Regions from separate parts of the Affinirhizobium helianthi genome, predicted to be linked through region 1. Evidence: predicted binding sites of a transcription regulator. Region 1 holds the regulator's gene; the other holds the start of a gene.
What was found. Region 1 encodes LexA, which represses DNA repair genes until DNA is damaged. Its sites were predicted from a motif close to TGTTCNNNNTGTGTTCNG; they were not measured.
Positions count from the first base shown of each region.

Region 2: ACFSE1_RS00240 (ATP-dependent helicase) is a predicted target of LexA. The motif match lies at 2,097-2,114, and genes of this name have one in related genera.

Region 1 covers NZ_JBHUEQ010000003.1:526,623-530,042, reverse strand. Annotated here, with positions in the region: gene ACFSE1_RS03105 (ComEC/Rec2 family competence protein) at 1-970, shown strand, start outside; gene lexA (transcriptional repressor LexA) at 951-1,676, opposite strand; gene ACFSE1_RS03095 (VOC family protein) at 1,814-2,677, shown strand; gene ACFSE1_RS03090 (hypothetical protein) at 2,965-3,336, shown strand; gene kdsA (3-deoxy-8-phosphooctulonate synthase) at 3,410-3,420, shown strand, end outside.
Region 2 covers NZ_JBHUEQ010000002.1:48,623-52,042, reverse strand. Annotated here, with positions in the region: gene ACFSE1_RS00250 (efflux RND transporter permease subunit) at 1-754, opposite strand, end outside; gene ACFSE1_RS00245 (efflux RND transporter periplasmic adaptor subunit) at 751-1,929, opposite strand; gene ACFSE1_RS00240 (ATP-dependent helicase) at 2,157-3,420, shown strand, end outside.

The DNA of each region.
Region 1 (3,420 bases):
GGGTCTGCTGGGGATGCTGGCAATGCCATTCGGCCTCGACGCTCTTTTCTTTGCTATCATGGGGTGGGGTCTGGACGTCGTTATCAGTGTCGCAACAGTGGTTGCCTCCTGGGACGGAGGCACGAGCATTGGACGGGCGCCACCTTACTTCCTTGCCATCACGTCCTTCGGTCTGATTCTCTTCATTAGCCTGAGGTCTCCGCTGCGGTGGCTGGGCGCGGTTCTTCTCACTGCTGGATTGATCTTGCTATTTTCTGGTGCGGGAAGAGCCCGCCCGGAGATGGTGGTAGCAGAAGACGGGGAAGCCATCCTCCTACGGCGCGGATCTGTAGCGTCGACCAATCAGGCGCGGTCGTCGGGCTTTCTTTTCGAACGATGGCGCAACGCCTTGCAGATAACCGATACGATACTGCCCGTAAGACGCAGCATTGATCTTGCGGGTGATGACGAGCCGTCCATCAACGCGCTCGCTGATGGTGACGAGGAAACGCCAGTGCTCTCAAACATCCGGAGTGACCGGAAGCGCTTGACGACGGCGCAGATCAAGTCCGTCGAAGCGGCCATGGCAACGGGGCTCAGTGAGATCAAACCAGATCAGTTTTTTTGCCTCACGCGTTTGATCTGCATGACAATAACGGCCGAAGGATCAAGAATCGCTGCAGTGAGCGATAACCGCTTGCTGAGCTTTGCCTGCGACCATGCGGATTTCGTTGTATCGAGCCGGACACGGTTCTCCAGTTGCCGATCAGGCGCGCGGCTGCTGACAGGCACAACACTTCGAACAACCGGCACAATGGAAATTGTGTTTGGTGGCCACTTTGAGCCCGGCAACTGGGCCTATCTACCATCGCTCAATTCAAGTGCCCGAGCATGGGAAATACACCGCACCTATGACTGGCGAGCCCGAAGCTTCGCGATAGACGCGCATGATGACCCCATCCAGCGATGGCTCAATGGTAACGGCGAATAAGACCGACCAGGCGGCCTTGAACCTTCACGCGTTCCGGCGGAAAAATCCGCGTTTCGTAAGCCGGATTGGCGGCCTCGAGAGCGATGGATGCTCCCTTGCGGCGAAAACGCTTGAGCGTTGCCTCTTCATCATCGACAAGAGCGACAACGATATCGCCCGGATTGGCTGTGCTGCCATTGCGGATGATCACCGTATCGCCGTCGAGAATTCCAGCTTCGATCATGGAATCGCCCTTCACCTCAAGCGCATAGTGCTCGCCCGGACCCAGCATTTCGAGAGGTACGCTAATGGCATGGGTGTTGTTCTGAATCGCTGAAATCGGCACACCTGCCGCGATGCGACCCATGACGGGGACGGAGACTGAAGTGCTTTCCTCAGCCGCTACCTTCACCGGCTGTGGTGCAGGGACAGGTTGCGGATTGGGCTTGCCCAACGAACCCTCGATAACGCTTGGCGAGAAGCCGCGCTTGGGTGCCGTACTGGTTCCAAAAGGTTCCGGAAGCTTGATGACTTCGAGTGCACGAGCACGATTTGGAAGGCGTCGGATAAAGCCACGTTCTTCCAGCGCCGTAATGAGGCGATGGATGCCTGATTTCGACGCAAGATCCAGAGCATCCTTCATCTCGTCGAAAGAAGGGGGAACCCCCGATTCCTTCATGCGCGCATGAATGAAGAGAAGTAGTTCCTGCTGTTTGCGTGTTAGCATAATCGGCACCCCGTCCGGAAACAAATCCAGAACGGACACTATATGTTCCAGTTGTGTTCCGCAAGGGGCTCGAAGCGCACTTGTACAAAACGAATAATCGGTTCTAAACCATTTTAACGCAGCGGATGGAGATCGTCGTGTCCAGCAGTCTAGATCATCTCGTTCTGCCAGTTGAAAGCCTTGGTAGATCGAGGGGCATGTTTAGCCGGCTTGGTTTTACGGTTGCGCCTGATGGGCACCACCCTTTCGGAACGTCGAACGCTTGCGTTTTCTTCTGCGACCAGACCTATCTGGAACCACTGGCGATTCGAGACATGGAACGCGCTGGTGAGGCAGCCGGGGCCGGGAATGTCTTTGCAAAGCGGCATTTGGAGGTGGCCATGGACGAGCGATGGCACGCGCCGTCTGCCTTCGTTCTCGCTTCATCCAATGCCGATGCAGATCATGCTCGGTTTGAGAGCCGTGGAATTTCGGCGGGACCAGTTCTGAATTTTTCGCGAGAGGCGCAAGGCGCCGATGGCAGCAAGAGAACCGCGAGCTTCCGGCTGGCCTTTGCGGATCTTGGCTCGAAGGAATTGCTCGGCTTCACGTGTCAGCGAATCAACGCGGCTCTGCCCGGCGGATCGCTCCTGAATCACGAAAACACGGCGCAGGGTATCGCTGAAGTCCTGTTAATTGCCTCTGATTTTGCCAAGGATGCTGACAGGCTGGCATTGGTCCTTGGAGATAAAGGCTGCCAGGGTGAGGCTGAATGGACGTTTCAGTTGCAAAACGGTGCTCTGCGTCTTTTGGCCTTCAGTCATGCCCTGACTGCTTTCGGCGCCTCCTCATCGCGCAGCCAGATGGTCGGGCTGGGCGTGACGATTGCCGTGAAGAGTTTGGCTGCGGCAGAAGCCTGCCTTATTGGCAACGAGATCCCTCATACAAAACTTGGCCGCATGCTTGTGGTTAGTGCGCAGCCAGGAGTTCATCCGATGCTAGCCTTTGTTGAGATTCCGTGACGGTCGAAAACTGCTCGCGCAACGGGAGGTCGGCGCCAGAATGGGTGTGTGGTGAAATCAGAGAGCAGGGACATTCATTGCACATGCAAGAGAGGCAATCCTTGTTTCTCGCTGAACGCCATAGACGGCTCTTGCGGCTTAACGATCTGCTTTTGCGCAGCGACAGCGCAACGCGCACGCTGAGTGCATGGTGCTCCGCTGAGCATACGTGCGAGGGTGAGCTGTCCTCTATTCGTATGGGCGATGATTGTATCTCCGCTGGGCCGGAGGTCAGGCATGCTCTTTGCATGGCGCAGGAAGGCGAGATTGTGCATCGCCGGGTGCTGCTGGTTTGGGGGCAAACACCTATAGCGGAGGCGGATAACTGGTATCTGCCTCATCTGCTCACCGCAGATATGAACACTTCGCTTCAAACCACAACAGTGCCGTTTGGACGGGTGGTGCAGTCGCTAGCGTTTCGCCGGCAGAGCTTATCCTGCGAAGTGCTGTGGCTATCGCCCCAGCAGTTTCTTCCGCAGCAGGTTCTGCGCCATACTGCGCTTCTGAGAAACAGAGAAGGTGCCGCCTTCAGCTTTGTAACGGAAACCTATTTGCCCGGCGTTCTCGAATTTTCCTCAGACCCGGACGGGCTTCACGAAACAGGTTGCGGTTCGACGTGACAGATGGCGAACCGGCTGTTATGGACGTGCGAGTTTTCGGCAGTGCGCTGCCCGGTGAGAGACGGAGGTTCCCATGACTGTTCG
Region 2 (3,420 bases), on a different contig from region 1:
GTGTTTCCAGATTGGCCGTTGCCCGCACCACGATATCCTGTGTGCGGCTGGTCAGAGAACCGGCCGGCACATCGAACGCGGCACTGGCGAGTGCGTTTGAAACATCGGCCACCGTCAGGCCACGGCTGGCAAGTGCTGCCTGATTGAGATCGACCCGAAAGATCTTCTCCTGATCGCCATACATTTCCACGTCGGCAACGCCATCCACGGCGGCCAGACGGTCAACAATCTCATTGTCCACCAGCAGCGTCAGATCTTCCATCGAGAGATTGGAGGATGTCACAGCCAGACGCATGATCGGCTGCGAGTCCGAATCCGCCTTCACGATGCGCGGCTCGTCCGCATTATCCGGCAACTGGTTGGCCACGCGGCCGATTGCATCGCGCACATCGTTGGCCGCGACCGCCAGATCAGCTGTATCGCTGAATTCCATGGTCACACGGCTGGCACCGAATTGCGATTCGGAAGAGAGCGATTTGAGGCCGCTGACGCGCGCGACGGCACCTTCGATGACCTGAGTAAGTTCCTGATCAACCGTTTGTGGCGATGCACCCTGATAATCAGTGCGGACGGTGATGACCGGCTGGTCGACATCCGGCAGCTCGCGCACTTCAACGCCCACGAATGCTGCAAGACCCGCAACAACAATCAACGTGTTGATGACCGCCGCCAGAATGGGGCGACGAACAAACAGTGCGGTGAAGGTGGATTTGGCGCTCTGCGCTTGCGTCTCGTGGTTTTCGGTCTCGCTCATCGGGTTTCAGCCTCCGCTACGCGCTCCGGCTCACCTTGTATGCGCACAGCCTGCCCTTCGCGAACGCGCTGCAAGCCTTCGGTCACAATCTTGTCTCCGGTTTGAAGCTCTGCCTGAACGAGAACCGCATCCGGGTTACGCTGGATCACGCTCACGCGCACCTTCTCCGGCTTGTTCTCCCGGATTCGCCAGACATAGGCGCCTTCCGCATCCCACTGGACCGCAAGCGGGTCGACCGCCGGATAGCTATCGCCTGCAAAGCGCATGGAGACCTGGAAAGACATGCCCGCCCGAAGAAGATCCGTCGGGTTGTCGATCCGGGCGCGAATGCGGAATGTGCGGCTTGCTGCATCCACCCGGTTATCAATAGAATCCACCTTGCCCTTGAAGACCTGTCCTGGACGGCTCATCGAGGTTGCCTCAACTTCCGCACCTGGCTCAACAAGGGTGGCAAACCGTTCCGGGGCATAGAAATCGACCAAAATTTCCGAACGATCATCCAGCGTCACAACGCTCGTCTGGGTCGTGACATTGTCACCGACATTCACCGCAACGATACCAGCAATGCCATCAATAGGTGCCACAATATTGCGGCGCTTGAGGTTGAGTTCCGCCGTGCTCACGGCAAGCTTCGCAGATTCCTCGGCAATTTGCGCATCCAGCACGTCCAGACGCGCGACGCTTTGCAGGTTCTTGTAGGAGCTGGATTTTTCAACGGCGCTGCGCAATGCGACCTGCGCCTTATCGCGCTCGATCAGCTGTTCATCGTCATCGAGCCTGGCCAGCACATCCCCCTTCTTCACCTTCTGCCCGGATTTGACAAGGATCTCGTTTACCGTTCCTGTTGCCTGCGGCATGACGACAACGGACTGAATTGCCTCGCCGCTGCCGATAGCGCTCAGCCGATCATTGACAGTGCCATTCTCAACCGGACGAACGGAAACCAGCGTCGCACGCTGCCCACCCTGTCCGCCGGAACGCTGGCTGGAGGCTACAGCCCCTGCACCCTCGGTTTTTGTTCCTTCATCAAGCTGCGGCTGAATGAGAGAGACAGCCGCTTGCGGCGCACCCATGCTGACCAGAGTGCGTGCTGCATCGGGGCTAAGGGAGACCCACAAGCATAAACCTATGAACAGCACGACGAAACTGAGGAGCAATTGCTTCCAGATGCGCATTCAGACACTCCGATTGAGGGATATTGCAAGTTCGCCAGTATCCTTATTTACGCATTGTCAGACAACGACAGATTGCTAACCTTGCGAATTTGTAACGTGAATCGCAATCACGGCGGCGTGATGGCTATCCCCTCCTTCTTGTTCACATCATCACGCGTGAAGACAGCTGGAATAAAACCAGAACATGACCTATGGCCTTCTGCACCCGGAATCATTAGATTGGCCTGATGACAAACAGTTTCGATGACATTCCGTTCTTCGATGAGGAACCGGAGAATGCACCGCGCCGCAAAAACTCAGCCGCCCCTGCCGCTCAAGCGCCAGCAGGTGGTCTTGGCATTGCCGCACGGGCCATGGCCGCGCGCGATCAAAACCGTGCGCCGGATTATCTCTCAGGTCTGAACCCTGAACAGCGCGAGGCAGTCGAGACTGTCGATGGACCGGTTCTGGTTCTGGCGGGCGCAGGCACGGGGAAAACCCGCGTTCTGACCACCCGCATAGCACATATCCTTGCAACGGGCCGCGCCTTCCCCAGCCAGATTCTGGCGGTGACCTTCACGAACAAGGCAGCGCGCGAAATGAAAGAGCGCATTGGCGTTCTGGTGGGCGGCGCGGTGGAAGGCATGCCATGGCTTGGCACATTCCACTCGATAGGCGTCAAGATTCTGCGCCGCCATGCCGAGCTTGTCGGCCTTCGCAGCGACTTCACCATCCTCGATACCGATGATGTTATTCGCCTGATCAAGCAATTGATCCAGGCAGAAGGCATGGACGATAAGCGCTGGCCAGCACGCCAGTTTGCCGGAATGATCGATGGCTGGAAGAACAAGGGCCTGACACCAAAGGACATACCGGAGGGCGATGCCCGTGCTTTCGGCAATGGCAAGGGCCGCGAGCTTTATGCAGCCTATCAGGCGCGTCTGAAGACCTTGAACGCCTGCGATTTCGGCGATCTGCTTCTGCACCCCATCGATCTGTTCCGCCGCAACCCGGACCTGCTCAAGGATTATCACCAGAAGTTTCGCTACATTCTGGTAGACGAGTATCAGGACACAAACACCGCCCAATATATGTGGCTGCGCCTTCTGGCCCAAAGGCCCAAGGACGTGCCCCAGAACGTGTGCTGTGTGGGGGATGACGATCAGTCTATCTATGGCTGGCGCGGCGCGGAAGTGGATAACATCCTGCGCTTCGAGAAGGATTTTCCCGGCGCCAAAGTCATCCGGCTGGAACGTAATTATCGCTCGACCGAACATATCTTGGGTGCAGCCGGTCACCTGATCGCGCATAATGAGGGCCGTCTTGGCAAAACCCTGTTCACCGAACGCACCGATCCCGATGACGAAAAGGTCATCGTTCACGCGGCATGGGATTCGGAAGAAGAAGCACGGGCGATTGGCGAGGAAATCGAGCAGCTTCAGCGCAAGCAGCACAAGCTGAACAACATGGCGATCCTCGTGCGCGCCTCGTTCCAGATGCGCGAGTTCGAAG